4 regions of the Streptomyces desertarenae genome follow, and region 4 is predicted to be linked to each of the others. Evidence: riboswitches for the same ligand, from Rfam matches in the RefSeq annotation. Region 4 holds a riboswitch; each other region holds the start of a gene.
The links. Region 4 has a riboswitch for cyclic di-AMP ahead of ACFSJS_RS26430 (M23 family metallopeptidase). Riboswitches for the same ligand answer to the same signal wherever they lie in the genome.
Positions count from the first base shown of each region.

Region 1: linked by a shared signal. The riboswitch ahead of ACFSJS_RS23730 (transglycosylase family protein) and the one ahead of ACFSJS_RS26430 (M23 family metallopeptidase) in region 4 are both predicted to bind cyclic di-AMP.
Region 2: linked by a shared signal. The riboswitch ahead of ACFSJS_RS21350 (M23 family metallopeptidase) and the one ahead of ACFSJS_RS26430 (M23 family metallopeptidase) in region 4 are both predicted to bind cyclic di-AMP.
Region 3: linked by a shared signal. The riboswitch ahead of ACFSJS_RS23555 (transglycosylase family protein) and the one ahead of ACFSJS_RS26430 (M23 family metallopeptidase) in region 4 are both predicted to bind cyclic di-AMP.

Region 1 covers NZ_JBHUFU010000017.1:84,130-88,128, forward strand. Annotated here, with positions in the region: gene eno (phosphopyruvate hydratase) at 1-781, opposite strand, end outside; gene ACFSJS_RS23730 (transglycosylase family protein) at 1,006-1,761, opposite strand; cyclic di-AMP (ydaO/yuaA leader) riboswitch at 1,765-1,961, opposite strand; gene ACFSJS_RS23735 (transglycosylase family protein) at 2,194-3,165, opposite strand; gene ACFSJS_RS23740 (cytochrome P450 family protein) at 3,381-3,999, opposite strand, start outside.
Region 2 covers NZ_JBHUFU010000013.1:131,786-135,784, forward strand. Annotated here, with positions in the region: gene ACFSJS_RS21345 (GntR family transcriptional regulator) at 1-456, opposite strand, end outside; gene ACFSJS_RS21350 (M23 family metallopeptidase) at 620-1,489, opposite strand; cyclic di-AMP (ydaO/yuaA leader) riboswitch at 1,502-1,675, opposite strand; gene ACFSJS_RS21355 (M16 family metallopeptidase) at 1,886-3,253, opposite strand; gene ACFSJS_RS21360 (M16 family metallopeptidase) at 3,301-3,999, opposite strand, start outside.
Region 3 covers NZ_JBHUFU010000017.1:44,110-48,108, forward strand. Annotated here, with positions in the region: gene ACFSJS_RS23555 (transglycosylase family protein) at 1-1,238, opposite strand, end outside; cyclic di-AMP (ydaO/yuaA leader) riboswitch at 1,242-1,419, opposite strand; gene ACFSJS_RS23560 (dipeptidase) at 1,738-2,934, opposite strand; gene purE (5-(carboxyamino)imidazole ribonucleotide mutase) at 2,936-3,487, opposite strand; gene ACFSJS_RS23570 (5-(carboxyamino)imidazole ribonucleotide synthase) at 3,484-3,999, opposite strand, start outside.
Region 4 covers NZ_JBHUFU010000026.1:32,462-36,460, reverse strand. Annotated here, with positions in the region: gene ACFSJS_RS26435 (APC family permease) at 42-1,373, shown strand; cyclic di-AMP (ydaO/yuaA leader) riboswitch at 1,649-1,824, shown strand; gene ACFSJS_RS26430 (M23 family metallopeptidase) at 1,837-2,889, shown strand; gene ACFSJS_RS26425 (aldo/keto reductase) at 3,152-3,999, shown strand, end outside.

The sequences.
Region 1 (3,999 bases), on a different contig from region 4:
GCTCCTGGCCCTCGAAGACGTAGCGGCCGTCCTTGTGGAACTCGGTGGCGGCGACGTCCAGGGCGAGGGCGATGTCCTGGCCGGGGGTGTAGCCGGCCTGCCTGACGGCCTCCAGGATCAGGTCGAGGGCCTCGCGGTTGGAGCCCAGGTCCGGGGCGAAGCCGCCCTCGTCGCCCAGGCCGGTGGAGAGACCGCGCTCCTTCAGCACCTTCTTGAGGGTGTGGTAGACCTCGGTGCCCCAGCGCAGGGCCTCGGAGAAGGACTCCGCGCCGATGGGGGCGATCATGAACTCCTGGATGTCGACGTTGGAGTCCGCGTGGGCGCCGCCGTTGAGGATGTTCATCATCGGCACCGGCAGCAGGTGCGCGTTCGGGCCGCCGAGGTAGCGGAAGAGCGGCAGGTCCGAGGCCTCGGAGGCGGCGTGGGCGACGGCCAGCGAGACGCCCAGGATGGCGTTGGCGCCGAGCGAGGACTTGTCCGGGGTGGCGTCCAGGTCGAACATCGCCTGGTCGATCAGGCGCTGCTCGGTGGCGTCGTAGCCGACCAGCTCCGGGCCGATCTGCTCGATCACGGCGAGGACGGCCTTCTCGACGCCCTTGCCGCCGTAGCGGCTCTTGTCCCCGTCGCGCAGCTCGATGGCCTCGAAGGCGCCGGTCGAGGCACCGGACGGGACGGCGGCACGACCGGTGCTGCCGTCGTCGAGGCCGACCTCGACCTCGACCGTGGGGTTGCCTCGCGAGTCGAGGATCTCGCGGGCCACTACGACGTCGATGGACGGCACGAGGGTCTCCTTCGTGTGTGTCGGGCATGTGTGTGAGGTCTCAGTGCCCTGAGCCTATCCGGCCCGTGCGCGCCCCCCTGCCGACAGCCCGTGCCATACGGCGGAACGGTGGATGAAATCGCAGCTCAGAGGGGATTGAAGGATTTTGTTTCCATGTTGAATAAACCCGGTGCGGCGCGCCTTCCCCCGAAGGGGGCGGCGTGCCGCACCGGGACGTGGCGGGATCAGACCCTGAGCTGCTGACCGGGGAAGATCAGGTTGGGGTCGTCGCCGACGACGTCCCTGTTCTCCTCGTACACCTGCTGCCAGGTGGTGCCGTGGGCGGCGGCGATGGCGCGGAGCGTGTCGCCGGACCGCACCGTGTAGGTGCCCCCGGCCTCCTCGGTGCTCCCGTCCTTCCCGGCGGTGGCCCCGTCCTTCCCGGCGGTGGTCCCGGCGTTCCCGGCGGACTCGGCGTTCCCGGCGGCACCGGCCCTCTCGGCGCCCGCGGCCTGCTGCGCGTCGGGCCGCGACTGCTCCTGCGCCCGGGGCCGCCGGGCGGGGGGGTGCGAACGGGATTCCTGCTGCCCGGACCGCTCCCCGGCGCCGCCGGGGTCCACGTCCGCCGCCGGCCCGCCGGCGGTGAGGCCGCCCTCGTCCGCGCAGGCCCAGGCGCGCGGGCCCTGCAGGGCCAGCAGGCGCTCGGCCACCGCGATCTGCTGCTCCCTGGTGGCCAGGTCCGCGCGCGGCGCGTACCGGGTGCCGCCGGCGGCCTCCCAGCTGGACTGCGAGAACTGCAGCCCGCCGTAGTAGCCGTTCCCGGTGTTGATCGACCAGTTGCCGCCGGACTCGCACCGGGCCACCCGCTCCCAGGTGTCCACGGGGGCCGCCGAAGCTCCCGGCGCGCCCGCCACCGGGGCGGCGATGGCGGCGCCCGTCAGGGCGGCGGCGCGGACGGCTCGGACGGTACGACTGTCGTGACCCTTGCCAGTGAACAGCATCGACGTCCCTCTCACCGACGCCTGCGAGGTGAGCTGTCGGGTTCGGGCAGTGAGCAACCCGGCCGCGGGGACGCGGTGTCCCGTGCGGCTTCACCCCAAGCCGCCGCTTTCCGTGCGCACGGTCGCTTCCGTGTGCGCGGTCCGCGGCGGCGCCTACCTGGTTCCCCCGCTCCTGCCATCGGCGCTGGCGCGACGACTACCCCACCGGCCGCCGGCAGGATTCGGCGCTGCGGTCGGTGGCACTCGCGGTCGCGAGCGAGACGACGGTAAACACACCGGGGCACACACCTCAAAGCACGTCAGATCCCAACCAAGAGGGCATGTTGCTCCAATAGTGATGAATCACCGCAGGTCAGGCGAGTGACGTTAGGCCCGGCGGGAGGGACACGCCGTGGTACGCCGGGTGGGTCATCCGGCGGCACCCTTTCGGGTTCAGCCGAGGCTGAGTTCCTGGCCCGGCAGGATCAGGTCCGGATCCTCGCCCACCACCTCGCGGTTGTTCTCGTACAGCTCGCTCCAGCCGCCCTCGACCTCGTGCCGGAGGGAGATCGACACCAGCGAGTCGCCGGGCTGCACCCGGTACTCCGGCTCCGGTACGCCGAGTTCCAGGCCGCCCGCGAAGCCCGCGCGCGCGGAGCGGTCGGTGCGCCGCTCCTCCGCGGAGCGCTCCTCCTGCGCGGTCCCGCGGCCGTCCTCCCGGCCGTCCTCCGCCTGCCGCCGCTCCTGTTCCAGCTCGCCCGGGTCGCGCTCGCCGCGGTGCCTGCCGGTGCCCTCGCGGGGGGCGCCGCCGGTCTCCTCGGCCCGGCCGGCCCCGGCGGACGCCCCGTCATCCGCCGCGTCCGCACCGCCGTCCGCACCGCCGTCCGCGCCGGCACCGTCCGCTCCGGAGCCTCCGGCGGCCCCGTCCCCGCCGCTCCCGGCGCCGTCCGCGGGGCCCTCCGCACCGGCGCCGTCCGCGGGTTCCTCCGCGCCGGACCCGTCCTCGCCGGCCCCGGCCGCGGGCTTCTCCGTGCCGGAGCCGTCCGCGGCGCCGGAGCCGTCCGACGGGGCGTCGCGGACGTCGCCTCCGGGAGGCAGCAGGAGGCCCGGGTCGATGGCGGGCGCCTCGCCGGTGGTGTCGTGGCGCAGCCCGGCGTTGATGCCGCAGGAGGGCCAGGCGTCCGGCCCCTGGTCGGCGAGGATCTTCTCGGCGACCGCGATCTGCTGGCTGCGGCTGGCGAGGTCGGGGCGCTCCGCGTAGGCGGTGCCGCCGTACTGCTCCCAGGTCTCCTGGGTGAGTTGGAGGCCGCCGTAGTAGCCGTTGCCGGTGTCGGCGCTCCACAGCCCGCCGCTCTCGCACTGCGCGACCTTGTCCCAGGTGTCGAGGTCGGCCGCCTGTGCGCCCGACGCCCCGAGCAGGGGCATCGCGATTCCCGCGCCGGTCACGCCGGCGGTGACGAAGATGGCGGGAGCCTGGCGGGGGCGGCGGTGTCTACCGTTCCCGGAGAGCATGTGTGGGGCCTCTCGTGCGTGGGGAGCCAACAGGGTTGAGCAGTTGACGGCTGAAGGTAGCGCCCCGGTACGATCATCACAAGCCAGTGTCACGCAGATCACGCTCAGGTCACACAGGTGACTGCGCGTCACCTGGGCACCGGTTCGAACTCCACCGGGAGTTCCCGCAGCCCCCGCATGATGAGGCCGCCGCGCCACCGCAGTTCGGCCGGATCGGCCGCGAGCCGCAGGTCGGGCAGGCGTCCCAGCAGGGACGACAGAGCCGTCCGCCCCTCCAGCCGGGCCAGCGGCGCGCCCAGGCAGTAGTGGATGCCGTGGCCGTAGCCGAGGTGGGGGTTGTCACGGCGCGTGAGGTCGAGCGTGTCGGGGTCGCCGAACCTGTCGGGGTCGCGGTCGGCGGCGGCCAGCACCACCAGCACCGGCTCGCCGGTCCCGATCCGCTGCCCGCCGATCGTCAGCGGCTCGGTGGCGAACCGCCAGGTCGCCAGTTCCACCGGGCCGTCGTAGCGCAGCAGTTCCTCCACCGCCGTCCGCAGCAGCCCGGTGTCCCCCGCGGCCAGCGCGTCCTGCAGGAGCCGCCGCTGCCCGGGGTTGCGCAGCAGCGCGTAGGTGCCGTTGCCGATGAGGTTGACGGTGGTCTCGAAGCCGGCGAACAGGAGGATGAAGGCCATCGCGGCGGCCTCGTTCTCCGTGAGGTGCTCGCCGTGGTCGCTCGCCCGGATCAGCCCGGAGATCAGGTCGTCGCCC
Region 2 (3,999 bases), on a different contig from region 4:
GCGGCGGAGCTGGGTGAGCAGCGAGGCCAGGGTGGGGCTTCCGGAGGCCTGGGCGAGGGTCTCGTGGTACCAGTCCCCCAGCGCTCCGAGGTCGGAGAACTGGCCGCGCGCCGCGCGCTGCTGCCCCAATCGCACCAGTCCGCGCAACACCCTCAACTGGGCCTCGGTGCGGCGCCGGGCGGCCCGGGCGGTGCCCAGCGGCTCCAGCAGGGCGCGGATGTCGAGCAGGTCGGCGGCCTCCCGCTCGGTGGGGGTGGCGACGCAGGCTCCCGCGTGGCGGCGCGAGGTGACAAAGCCCTCCGACTCCAGGGTCCGCAGGGCCTCGCGCACCGGGACGCGCGAGACGCCGTAGCGCCGGGCGAGGAGTTCCTCGGTCAGGCGCGCGCCGGGCGGGAAGACCCCGGAGACGATGTCGTCGCGGACCGCAGTGCACACCATGTGCGCGGAAATGCGCATGGCAGGACCTCCGACCTCGTCTCCGTTTTCCCGAAGTGCCGCAGGGTGGAACTGTATTGCACCCGCACGGAATTTCCGATGCCCGGCCGGAAAGAGGCGCGAAACACGCGGCCGCGCGGCCCCGGAAGGGACCGCGCGGCCGATTTCCGCCCCGAGGCGCGCGTCACACGTCGACGCCCTTGGAGGCCAGGTAGGAGATGGGGTTGAAGTCCGAGCCGTAGTAGGCGCCGTTGCGGGCCTCGAAGTGCAGGTGCGGGCCGGTGCTGTTGCCGGTCGAACCGACCGCGCCGATCCGCTGGCCGCCGTCGACCTTCTGGCCGGGCGAGACCTTCGTGGCCGACAGGTGGGCGTACTGGGTGTACTTGCCGTCGGCGTGGCGGATGACGATCTGGTTGCCGTATGCGCCGCCCCAGCCGACGGTCACCACGGTGCCGGGGCCCACGGACCGCACGGGGGTGCCGGTGGCAGCCGGGAAGTCGACGCCGCTGTGCTTGCCGGAGGACCAGGAGGAGCCGGCCTGCTTGTAGGTGGTGGTGGTGTCCACGCCCGCGACCGGGTCGACGTAGCCGCCGGCCGCACGGCGCTCGGCGGAGCGCTCGGCGCGCTCGTCGGCGGCCTTGTGCGCGGCGCGCTCGGCGGCGGCCTCCTCGGCCTTCTTCGCCTCGGCCTTCTCGGCCTTCTCGGCCTCGGCGGCCCGGCGCGCGGCGTCGGCGAGGCGCTGCTGGGCCCGGGCCTGGGCCTTGAGCTCGTCGGCGATGGTGTCGCCGGAGGCGGCGGCCTGGACGAACCCCAGGGCGTAGGCGCTCGAACCGCCCTCGGGAGCGGCGATCGCGGGGGTGGCGACGGCGCCGACCACACCGGTGGCGGCCAGGGCGGCGGCACCGGCCAGGCCGACGCGGGTGCGGGTGGCGCGGCCGGCGTTGCGGTGCTTCTCGGTGAGGGCCTCGGTGGCCTCGGTGAGCTTCCCGGTGGCCTGGGTCAGCTTGTCGTTCAGCTTCTCGGCGAGCTGGGCGGTGGCACGGGTGAACGCCATGAGCGGCGTGCTCCTTTCCTTCCGTGTCGCCTACCGGGTTAGCTGACGGGTTCGGAGCAGGAAGGTCTCCTACGGGCGGGCAGGCCCGATTCACCCCAGGTGCCTCGGAAGAGGGCCTCCTTCCGCGTCCCTCGCGGAAGGGTGGGTCCCCGGCTCCCCGTGTCGGGGATTAGGCGATGGCTGCCGTCGGCCGCGGTCCGCGGTCACTTCTGACGGGCAACGAGATCGACGCTAAACGGACAAATTTGAGCGAGCAAGCAAATCGGGGCGTTTGTAGCTCATGCCACAGACCCCTCCCCCTGAATGGCCCCAAAGCGGGCATAACGAAGGCCCTTGGTGTGACAACCACACCAAGGGCCTTCGCCGTTGGGAACGGCCGAGGGCGGCCGGAAACCGCTAGTCCGTGACGACGGTCACCTCTCCGATGCCCAGCTCCCGGACCGGGTCGGCGATCTGTGACGCGTCTCCCACCAGGACCGTCACCAGGCGGTCCGCCGGGAAGGCGGCCACCACCGCGGCCGTGGCCTCCACCGTTCCCGTCTCGGCGAGCCGGGCGTACAGCCGCGCCTGGTAGTCGTCCGGCAGGTGCTGCTCGACCTGGTCGGCCAGGGTGCCCGCGACGGCGGCGGCCGTCTCGTAGCGCAGCGGGGCGACACCCACCAGGTTCTGCACCGCCGTGTCGCGCTCGGCGTCGGTGAGCCCCTCCTCCGCGAGGGTGCGCAGCACCCTCCACAGGTCCTCCAGTGCGGGACCGGTCACATCGGTGGCCACCGAGCCGTTGACGGCCAGCAGGGACGCGCCGGTGCCCTCCGGGGAGGAGCGCAGCACCTGGGCGTAGGCCCGCACGCCGTAGGTGTAGCCCTTCTCCTCGCGCAGCACCCGGTCCAGGCGGGAGGTGAGGGTGCCGCCCAGGCAGTAGGTGCCGAGCACCTGGGCGGGCCAGACGCGGTCGTGGCGGTCCGGGCCGACCCGGCCGACGAGCAGCTGCGTCTGCACCGCTCCGGGCCGGTCCACGATGACCACCCGGCCGGTGTCGTCCGCGGTGATCGGCGGCATGGGGCGGGTGTCGCTCCGGGTGCCCGTCCACTCGCCGAGGGTGTCGGTGAGGGTCTTGTCCAGGTCGATCCCCGTGAAGTCGCCCACGACCACGGCCGTGGCCGTCGCCGGGCGCACGTGCGCCTCGTAGAAGGCCCGCACCGCGGCGGCGTCGATGCGCTCGATCGTCTCCTGGGCGCCCTGGCGGGGCCGGGAGAGCCGGGAGTCGGACGGGAACAGCTCCGCGGAGAGGGCGATGGCCGCCCGGCGGGCGGGGTTGGCCAGCTCGTGCGGGATCTCGTCCAGGCGGTTGCGCACCAGCCGCTCGACCTCGCTCTCCGCGAAGGCCGGGGCGCGCAGCGCATCGGTGAGCAGACCGAGCGCCCTGGTCAGCCGGGAGGCCGGGACCTCCAGGGAGACCCGCAGGCCGGGGTGGTCGGCGTGCGCGTCCAAGGTGGCCCCGCAGCGCTCCAGCTCGGCGGCGAACTCCTCGGCGCTGTGCCGGTCGGTGCCCTCGCTCAGCGCCCGGGCCATGATCGAGGCCACGCCCTCCTGCCGGCGGGGCTCGGCGTCCAGCGGCGCCGCGAGGTTGACCTCGACGGCGACGACCTTCTGACCGGGGCGGTGGCAGCTCAGCACGGTCAGCCCGTTGGGCAGCTCGCCGCGCTCGGGCGCCGGGAACGCCCACGGCCGGGGCTCGCCGCCGCGGGGCCGGGGGTGGAACTCCATCGAGACGCCGTTCTCCGGCTGGCCGACGGCGGGCTGGGTGGCGTCGCTCACTGGGCGGTCTCCTGGTCGTCGCGGGCGGCGGTGTCGGCGGCTTCCGGGGCGGAGGCGGTGTCGGAGACGGTGGCGCCGTCGGCCACCTCGGCGGCGGTGTCCGGCGCGGTCCCCTGCACCGGCTCGTAGACCAGCACCGCGCGGTTGTCGGGGCGCAGCCGGGCGGCGGCCACCTCGCGCACCTCGTCGGCGGTGACCTGGAGCACGCGCTCCACGGCGGTCAGGGCGAGCTGGGGGTCCCCGAAGAGGACGGCGTAGCGGCACAGCTCGTCGGCGCGGCCGCCGACCGTGGCCAGCCGGTCCAGCCACTCGCGCTCCAGCAGGGCCTGGGCGCGCTCCATCTCCTCCTCGGTGGGCCCCTCCGCGGCGAAGCGGGCCAGCTCCTCGTCGACGGCCGCCTCGATGGCGGCGATCTCCGCGTCGCCGGAGGTCTTCACGTCCAGCCAGCCCATCGAGGGCGCGCCCGCCAGCCGCAGCATGCCGAAGCCCGCGGTGACGGCGGTGCGGTCGCGGCGGACGAGGCGGTTGTGGAGGCGGGAGGACTCGCCGCCGCCGAGCACGGTCAGCGCCACGTCGGCCGCGTCGGCCTCCCGGGTGCCGTCGTGCGGCAGCCGGTAGGCGGCCATCAGGGCGCGGGAGGGCACCTCCTCGTGGAGGACCTGCCGGACCTCCTCGCCGATGACGTCCGGCAGGGT
Region 3 (3,999 bases), on a different contig from region 4:
CCGGGAGCGGTGCGCACCTCGAAGTGCAGGTGCGGACCGGTGCTGTTGCCGGTGGAGCCGACCGCGCCGATCTGCTGGCCGACACCGACCCGCTGGCCGGCGCCGACGGAGATCGAGGACAGGTGGCCGTACTGGCTGTAGCGGCCGTCGTCGTGACGGATGACGACCTGGTTGCCGTACGCACCGCCCCAGCCGGCGGAGACCACGGTGCCGCTGGTGACGGCCTTGACCGGGGTGCCGGTGGCGGCGGGGAAGTCCTCGCCGGTGTGGCCGTTGGACCAGCGGGCGCCGGCAGCCTTGTAGGAGCCGGACGGGGCGGCGTTCACCGGGGCGGTGTAGCCGGTGGAGACGCCGGTGGAACCGCTGTCGCTCCGGTCGGAGCGGTCGGCGCGCTCGGCCGACTGCTGGGCCGGGGCCTCGGCCTTCTTCTCGGCCTTGGGCTCGGCCTTCGGGGCCTGCTCGGCCTCGGGCTCGGCCTTCGGGGCCTGCTCGGGCTTGGCGGCGGCCTTCTTCTGGGTGGCGGCGCCGCCCAGGGTCAGCTCCTGGCCCGGGAAGATCAGGTCGGGGTCGCCGCCGATGACCTGGCGGTTGTCCTCGTAGATCCGCTGCCAGCCGCCGTCGACGTCCTGAGCGGCAGCGATCTTGAAGAGGGTGTCGCCGCTGACGACCTCGTAGGAGGCGCCCCGGTCCGCCGGCTTCGGCGCGGCCTTCTTCTCAGCCTTCTCAGCCTTCTCGGCCTTCTCGGCCTTGGGCTCGGCCTTCTCGGCGCGCTCACCGCGGTCCGCGCGCTGCGGCGCGGCCTGCTCGCGCTGCTCGGTCGGGTTGCTCTCGCCGTCGGGGGAGACGGCGGGGGCCGGACCGCCCTTGGTCAGGCCGGCCTTGACCGAGCAGACCGGCCAGGCGCCCGGGCCCTGGCCCGCCAGCACCTTCTCGGCGATGGCTATCTGCTGGTCCTTGGTGGCGAGGTCGGCACGCGGCGCGTACTCGGTGCCGCCGAAGGCGGCCCAGGTGCTCTGCGTGAACTGCAGGCCGCCGTAGAAGCCGTTGCCGGTGTTGATGCTCCAGTTGCCCGTGCTCTCGCACTGGGCGACCTTCTCCCAGGTGTCGACGGAGGCGGCGTTGGCTCCGCCGGCGGCGACCAGGGGAAGGGCCATGCCGGCGCCGCCCACGGAGATGGCCAGGGACAGGCGGGTGAGGCGGCTGTTACGGATACGACGGTGACGTCCGCGTGCGGACATAGGTGTGCTCCTCTCCTACGCCTGCGAGGTGAGCTGTCGGGTTCGGGCTGGAGTTGCCCGGCCATGTGCGGCCGCGGCGCTGGGCCGCGGCATGGCTTCACCCCAAGCCGTCCCGCACGGATCCGGGACGGCGACTTACCTTGGGTCCCCCGCTCCTGTCATCGGGTGGTGTGGATGGTCCAGCCCGCCGCCGTTGACAGGATTCGGCGTTCGACAGCGGGCCGCCGCACATTCGTACGGCGCGGCCAGAACGGTAAACACATCGTTTCCGCCGCAACAAGCCGATGGGTCACATGACGTCCGTTTCGGATGCTTTGATGATCGCCGGTCCGTCACCCACCGCGACGCCACCGTGCCGCTGAGTGCTTTTCTCCGCTTCCGGCGCTCCGTCACGCACGCCCCTGAACAGGATCGATGACGCGAACGCACCTCGACCCGCACGCAGAGCGACGGAACGGGAAAGCCGCCCCGTGAAGTGCATCACGAGACGGCCTCCGTCTCAGCCGTCGAGCTGCTCGAGGGTGGCGGTGGACGGGCCGCGGCGGCCCTGTTCGCCGCGGGCGACGTCCTCGGCGTCGCGGAGCACCCGTACCGCGTTCTTCCAGGTGAGCCTGGCGAGGTCGGCCTCGGACCAGTGGCGGTCGAGCAACTCCGCCACCAGATGGGGATATCCGGACACATCACTCAGATCGGACGGGGTGAAGGCCGTTCCGTCGAAGTCGCCGCCGATGCCGACGTGGTCGATGCCGGCGACCTCGCGCATGTGGTCCAGGTGGTCGGCGACCGTGGCGGCCGTGGCCTCGGGGCGCGGGTTGGCCTCCTCGAAGGCGCGCTGGACCGCGAGCCCCCGCTCGGTGCCGTCCAGCGGGTGCAGGCCGTGGGCGCGCATGTTCTCGTCGGCTGCCGCGGTCCAGGCGACGGCCTCCGGCAGGACGAACTTGGGCACGAACGTGACCATCGCCACACCGCCGTTGGCCGCGAGGGCCTCCAGCACGTCGTCGGGGACGTTGCGCGGGTGGTCGCACACGGCGCGGGCCGAGGAGTGCGAGAAGAGCACGGGCGCCGTGGAGACCCGCAGCGCGTCGCGCATGGTGGCCGGTGCCGTGTGGGAGAGGTCCACCAGCATCCCCAGCCGGTTCATCTCCCGCACGACCTCCTCGCCGAAGCGGGTCAGCCCGCCGTGGCGGGGGGCGTCGGTGGCCGAGTCCGCCCAGTCGATGGTGTCGTTGTGGGTGAGCGTCATGTAGCGCACGCCCAGCCGGTACAGGGCGCGCAGCGTGGCCAGGGAGTTGTTGATCGAGTGGCCGCCCTCGGCGCCCATCAGCGAGGCGATGCGGCCCTCGGCCCGCGCCGCCTCCATGTCGTCGGCGGTGAAGGCGAGCCGCAGGTCGTCCGGGTACCGGTCGGCCAGCCGCCGCACCACGTCGATCTGCTCCAGGCAGGCGCTGACGGCGGCGTCCCCGGTCAGGTCCGTGCGCACGTAGACGGACCAGAACTGCGCCCCCACCCCGCCGGCGCGCAGCCGCGGGATGTCGGTGTGCAGGTGGGCCGACTGGTCGGCCCCGATGTCCCGGCGGTCCAGGTCGTAGGCGACCTGCTCGCGCAGCGCCCACGGCAGGTCGTTGTGGCCGTCGGCGACGGGGTGGACGGCCAGCAACTCCCGGGCCCGCTCCAGCAGTTCCGCTGCGGGGGCCACCTCACTTGCTCCCGAAGCCGAACCCCGCGCCGCCCGCGGCCACCTTGGCCCGCAGCCGCCGGCCCTTGTCCTGCGCCTGCTCCCGCAGCTCCGCCTGGAAGCCCTCCATCCGCTCCCGCAGCGCCTCGTCGTGGGCCGCCAGGATGCGGACCGCGAGCAGCCCGGCGTTGCGGGCGCCGCCGACCGAGACCGTGGCGACCGGCACCCCGGCGGGCATCTGCACGATGGACAGCAGGGAGTCCATCCCGTCCAGGTGGCGCAGCGGGACCGGCACGCCGATCACCGGCAGCGGGGTGACGGAGGCGAGCATGCCCGGCAGGTGGGCCGCCCCTCCCGCGCCCGCGATGACCGCCTTCAGGCCGCGGCCGGCGGCGCGGTCGCCGTAGTCGATCATCTCGTGCGGCATCCGGTGCGCGGAGACCACGTCGACCTCGTAGGGGACCTCGAACTCGTCCAGGGCCTCGGCCGCGGCCTCCATGACGGGCCAGTCGGAGTCGGAGCCCATGACGATGCCCACGACGGGGGCGGAGGCGGAGCTGGGGGCGTTGCTCATTCGGTGATGGTCCCTCGCAGATAGGCGGCGGCGTGGGCGGCGCGCTCGCGGACGTCCGCCAGATCGTCGCCGTAGGTGGTGACGTGGCCCACCTTGCGGCCGGGCTTCACGTCCTTTCCGTACATGTGGATCTTCAACCGCGGGTCGCGGGCCATGCAGTGCAGGTACCCCTGGTACATGTCGGGGTAGTCGCCGCCGAGCACGTTGGCCATCACCGTCCACGGCGCGCGGGGGCGCGGGTCGCCGAGGGGAAGGTCCAAAACGGCCCGCAGGTGGTTGGCGAACTGGGACGTCACCGCGCCGTCCTGGGTCCAGTGGCCGCTGTTGTGGGGCCGCATGGCCAGCTCGTTGACGAGGATGCGGCCGTCGCGGGTCTCGAACAGCTCGACCGCCAGGTGGCCGACGACGCCCAGCTCCCTCGCGACCGTCAGCGCCATCTCCTGGGCGCGGGCGGACAGCTCCGGCGACAGGTCGGGGGCCGGGGCGATCACCGTGTCGCACACCCCGTCCAC
Region 4 (3,999 bases):
AGCGGCGCGGCGGCCGCGGACACAGGGGGAGCGAGCCGACGATGGACGAGTCACCGGCCCGGGGAGCGGCGGAGGCGGGCGGGCGGCTGCGGCGGCGCCTGGGAACCTTCGACGCGGTGGTGATCGGCCTGGGGTCGATGGTCGGCGCGGGCGTCTTCGCCGCCTTCGCGCCCGCCGCGCGCGCCGCGGGCTCCGGACTGCTGCCCGGCCTGGCGCTGGCGGCGGCCGTCGCGTACTGCAACGCCACCTCCTCGGCCCGGCTGGCCGCCCGCCACCCGGTCTCCGGCGGCACCTACGTCTACGGCCGCGAGCAACTGGGCCCGTTCTGGGGCTTCCTGGCGGGCTGGGGCTTCGTGGTCGGCAAGACCGCCTCGTGCGCGGCGATGGCCCTGACGGCGGGTCTGTACGTGTGGCCGGAGCACGCCCACGCCGTCGCGGCCGCCGCCGTGGTGGCGCTGACGGCCGTCGGCTGCGCGGGCGTGCAGAAGGCGGCCTGGCTCACCCGCGCGATCGTGGCGGTCGTCTCGGCGGTGCTGGCCGCCGTGGTGGTCTCCTGCCTGGGCTCCGGCAGTGCGGAGGCGGCCCGGCTGGACCTCGGCGGCGACGCGACCCTCGCGGGCGTCCTCCAGGCGGCCGGCCTGCTGTTCTTCGCCTTCGCCGGATACGCCCGCATCGCCACCCTCGGGGAGGAGGTGCGCGACCCGGAGCGCACGATCCCCCGCGCGATCCCGCTGGCCCTGGGCATCACCCTGGTGGTGTACGCGGCCGTGGCCGTCGCCGCGCTGGCCGTGCTCGGCCCCGGCGGGCTGGCCCGGGCGGACGCGCCGCTGGCCGACGCCGTGCGGGCGGCCGGGGTGCCGGAGCTGGCCCCGGTGGTGCGGGCCGGGGCGGCGGTGGCCGCGCTGGGCTCGCTGCTGGCGCTCGTCCTGGGGGTGTCGCGCACGACCCTGGCCATGGCCCGCGACCGCCACCTGCCGCCCGTGCTGGCCGCGGTCCATCCGCGCACCGGGGTGCCGCACCGCGCCGAAGCGGCCGTCGGCGCCGTGGTGGCGGTGGCGGCGGCCACCGCGGACCTGCGCGGGATGATCGGCTTCTCGTCCTTCGGAGTGCTGGCCTACTACGCGGTCGCCAACGCCTCCGCCCTCACCCTCACCCCCGCCGAGGGCCGTCCGGTCCGGGTCGTCCCCGTCGCCGGGCTGGCCGGGTGCGCGGCGCTGGCCTTCGCCCTGCCCGCCGCGTCGGTGGCCTCCGGGGCGGCGGTGCTGGCCGCCGGGGCCGCCGTGTACGGGGTGCGGCGCGTGCTCGCCGGACGCCGGGGCCCCGGTGGCGGAGCGGACGGCTCCGGAACGACGCGGCCATCCGTCGGACGCTGACCGGCCCGCCTCCCGCCCCCGGCCGCCGACCTGAGTCACCGTCCGTATCCGGGGGACGTCCCTCCGCATAACAACTGAGGCTCCGTCAGTTATGTGTGATGCATCTCCCGACGCCGGAGCGGCGTTCAACTCGCCCGAATTGAACCGGAAATGAGGCGTTAAGTCCTCCCTGAAATTACTCACGCTTTGAAGGGGGGACTTGGAAACCGAAGCGCTCCTCTATTAACGTTCGATAACGCAGCGCGGTCGTCACTGTCGCCTATGGAGGCGGCACCGTGCGCCGTCGCCGAATCCCGAAGGTGCTGTCCCGTGGACCGCGGGGCCGCGCCCAGGGAACCGGGGAACCACCTTTTGGGGTGAATCGGACCGTCCGGCGTGCCGGCACGGCTCCGTAGGAGACCTTCCTGCTCCGAACCCGTCAGCTAACCCGGTAGGCGAGAAGGAAGGAAAGGAGAGCGCCTCCGTGGCGTCCAGCAGTCCGGCCCCCGAGGTCGCGTACGACCCGCACACCAGCACCTTCACCCCGTTCGACCCGGAGGGCGGCGAGGAGCGGCAGGTGTGGAATCCCACCGAGGACTCCGTCCGCCCGGTCCGCGGCCGGCACCGCGTGGTCAAGCAGCGCAACGGCATGGCCCGCAGCGGGGCGGTCCTGGGCGTCGGCATGATCGCGGCGGTCGGCGCGGGCGGCATGGCCACCGCCAAGGAGAAGGCGCCCACTCCCATCTCCGTGCCCGACCTGGGCGCCATGGCCGAGAGCATCCCCGGGGTCGGCGGTCTCATAGCCGACTCCGACGAGGACGCCGGCACCGGTGCCGGGACCGGCGCGACCCCTTTCGGAGGCACCCTCGCCCAGGCCGGCCTGGACACCGGTGACGTCGCCACCACCACGACCCTGAGCACGGACCCCGGCGAGGCGCTGCGGGCCCGGATCCTCCAGCAGGCCGACCGGCAGCAGTCGGACGTCGTCCAGGCCGAGGCCGACGCCGCCGCCGAGGAGGCCGCGGAGAAGGCGGCCGAGGAGGCCGCGGACAAGGCCGCCGAGGAGGAGGCCGAGCGCAAGCGCAAGGCGGCCGAGGAGGCGGCGCGCAGGGCCGAAGCCGAGCGCCTGGCCAAGCTCGCGGCCAGCTACACCCTCCCGCTCACCTCCTACCAGCTCACCTCCCACTTCGGGGCCTCCGGTTCGATGTGGGCCAACAACCACACCGGCCTGGACTTCGCCGCCCCGACCGGCACCCCCGTCAAGGCGGTGCACAGCGGTGAGATCGTCGAGGCGGGCTGGGCCGGCTCCTACGGCTACCGCATCATCCTCAAGCTCGACGACGGCACCGAGGTCTGGTACTGCCACCTGTCCTCGATGACGGTGACCAGCGGCAAGGTGACCACCGGCGACGTCATCGGCCGCGTCGGCTCCACCGGCAACTCCACCGGCGCGCACCTCCACCTGGAGGTCCGCCCCGGTGGCGGGGCCCCGATCGACCCGCTGGCCTGGCTGCGGGGCAAGGGCCAGTCCATCTGAGCCACCGCCCCGGACGCCGGGCGCGCGGCCGCCCGCCGCGCCGTGCACGCGGGCCCGGCAGGGCCCTCCCCGCTCCCGCGCCGCCGCCTCGCGCACCGTCGGTGCACGTCGGCCGACCCCAGGAGGGGACGAGGCGGCGGCGTCCGGGTCACCGGCCGGGCCCCGATGCCCCGGCGGCCCTGGTGGACCACCCCCCGACACCAGGGCCGCCGGTTCCCCACCGCTCCACCCGGTCCGGCCCCGCACGTGGTTACCGTGTCCCATGAGCGACGCAGCGCACACGCCCCGTGCCCCCCGGACGGATGCCGCCCCGCGCAGGATCGGCGGCCTGACCGTCTCCCCCCTCGCCCTCGGCGGCAGCGTCTTCGGCTGGACGGCCGACGAACGGGAGTCCTTCGCCGTCCTGGACGCCTACACCGAAGCCGGCGGCACCTTCATCGACACCGCCGACTCCTACTCGGCCTGGGCGCAGGGCAACAGCGGCGGCGAGTCGGAGACGGTGATCGGCCGCTGGCTGGCCGCCCGCCGCAACCGCGACGACGTCGTCATCGCCACCAAGGTCGGCGCCCACCCCGACCGCAGGGGCCTGTCGGCCGCCACCGTCAGGGTCGCGGCCGAGGACTCCCTGCGCCGCCTGGGCACCGACCGCATCGACCTCTACTACACCCACCGCGACGACGAGTCGGTCGAGGTGGAGGAGATCGTCGGCGCACTCGACGACCTGGTGCGCGCGGGCAAGGTCCGCGAGATCGGCGCCTCCAACCTCTCCGCCGAGCGGCTGAAGGCGTCCCTGGCCTTCTCCGCCCGGGAGGGGCGCGCCCGCTACGTCGCCCTCCAGCCCCACTACAGCCTGGTCTCGCGCGACACCTACGAGGGGCCGCTGCGGGACGCGGCCGCGCGCCACGGCCTGGCCGCCGTCCCCTACTACGCCCTGGCCGCCGGCTTCCTCACCGGCAAGTACCGGCCCGGAGCGGCGGCCTCCGGCCCCCGGGCCGGCAGCGCGGCCAGGCACCTGGAGACCGAGCGGGGCCGCCGGGTCCTGGCGGCCCTGGACGAGGTCGCCGCCGCCCGCGGCGCCGATCCCGCCACTGTCGCCCTGGCCTGGCTCGC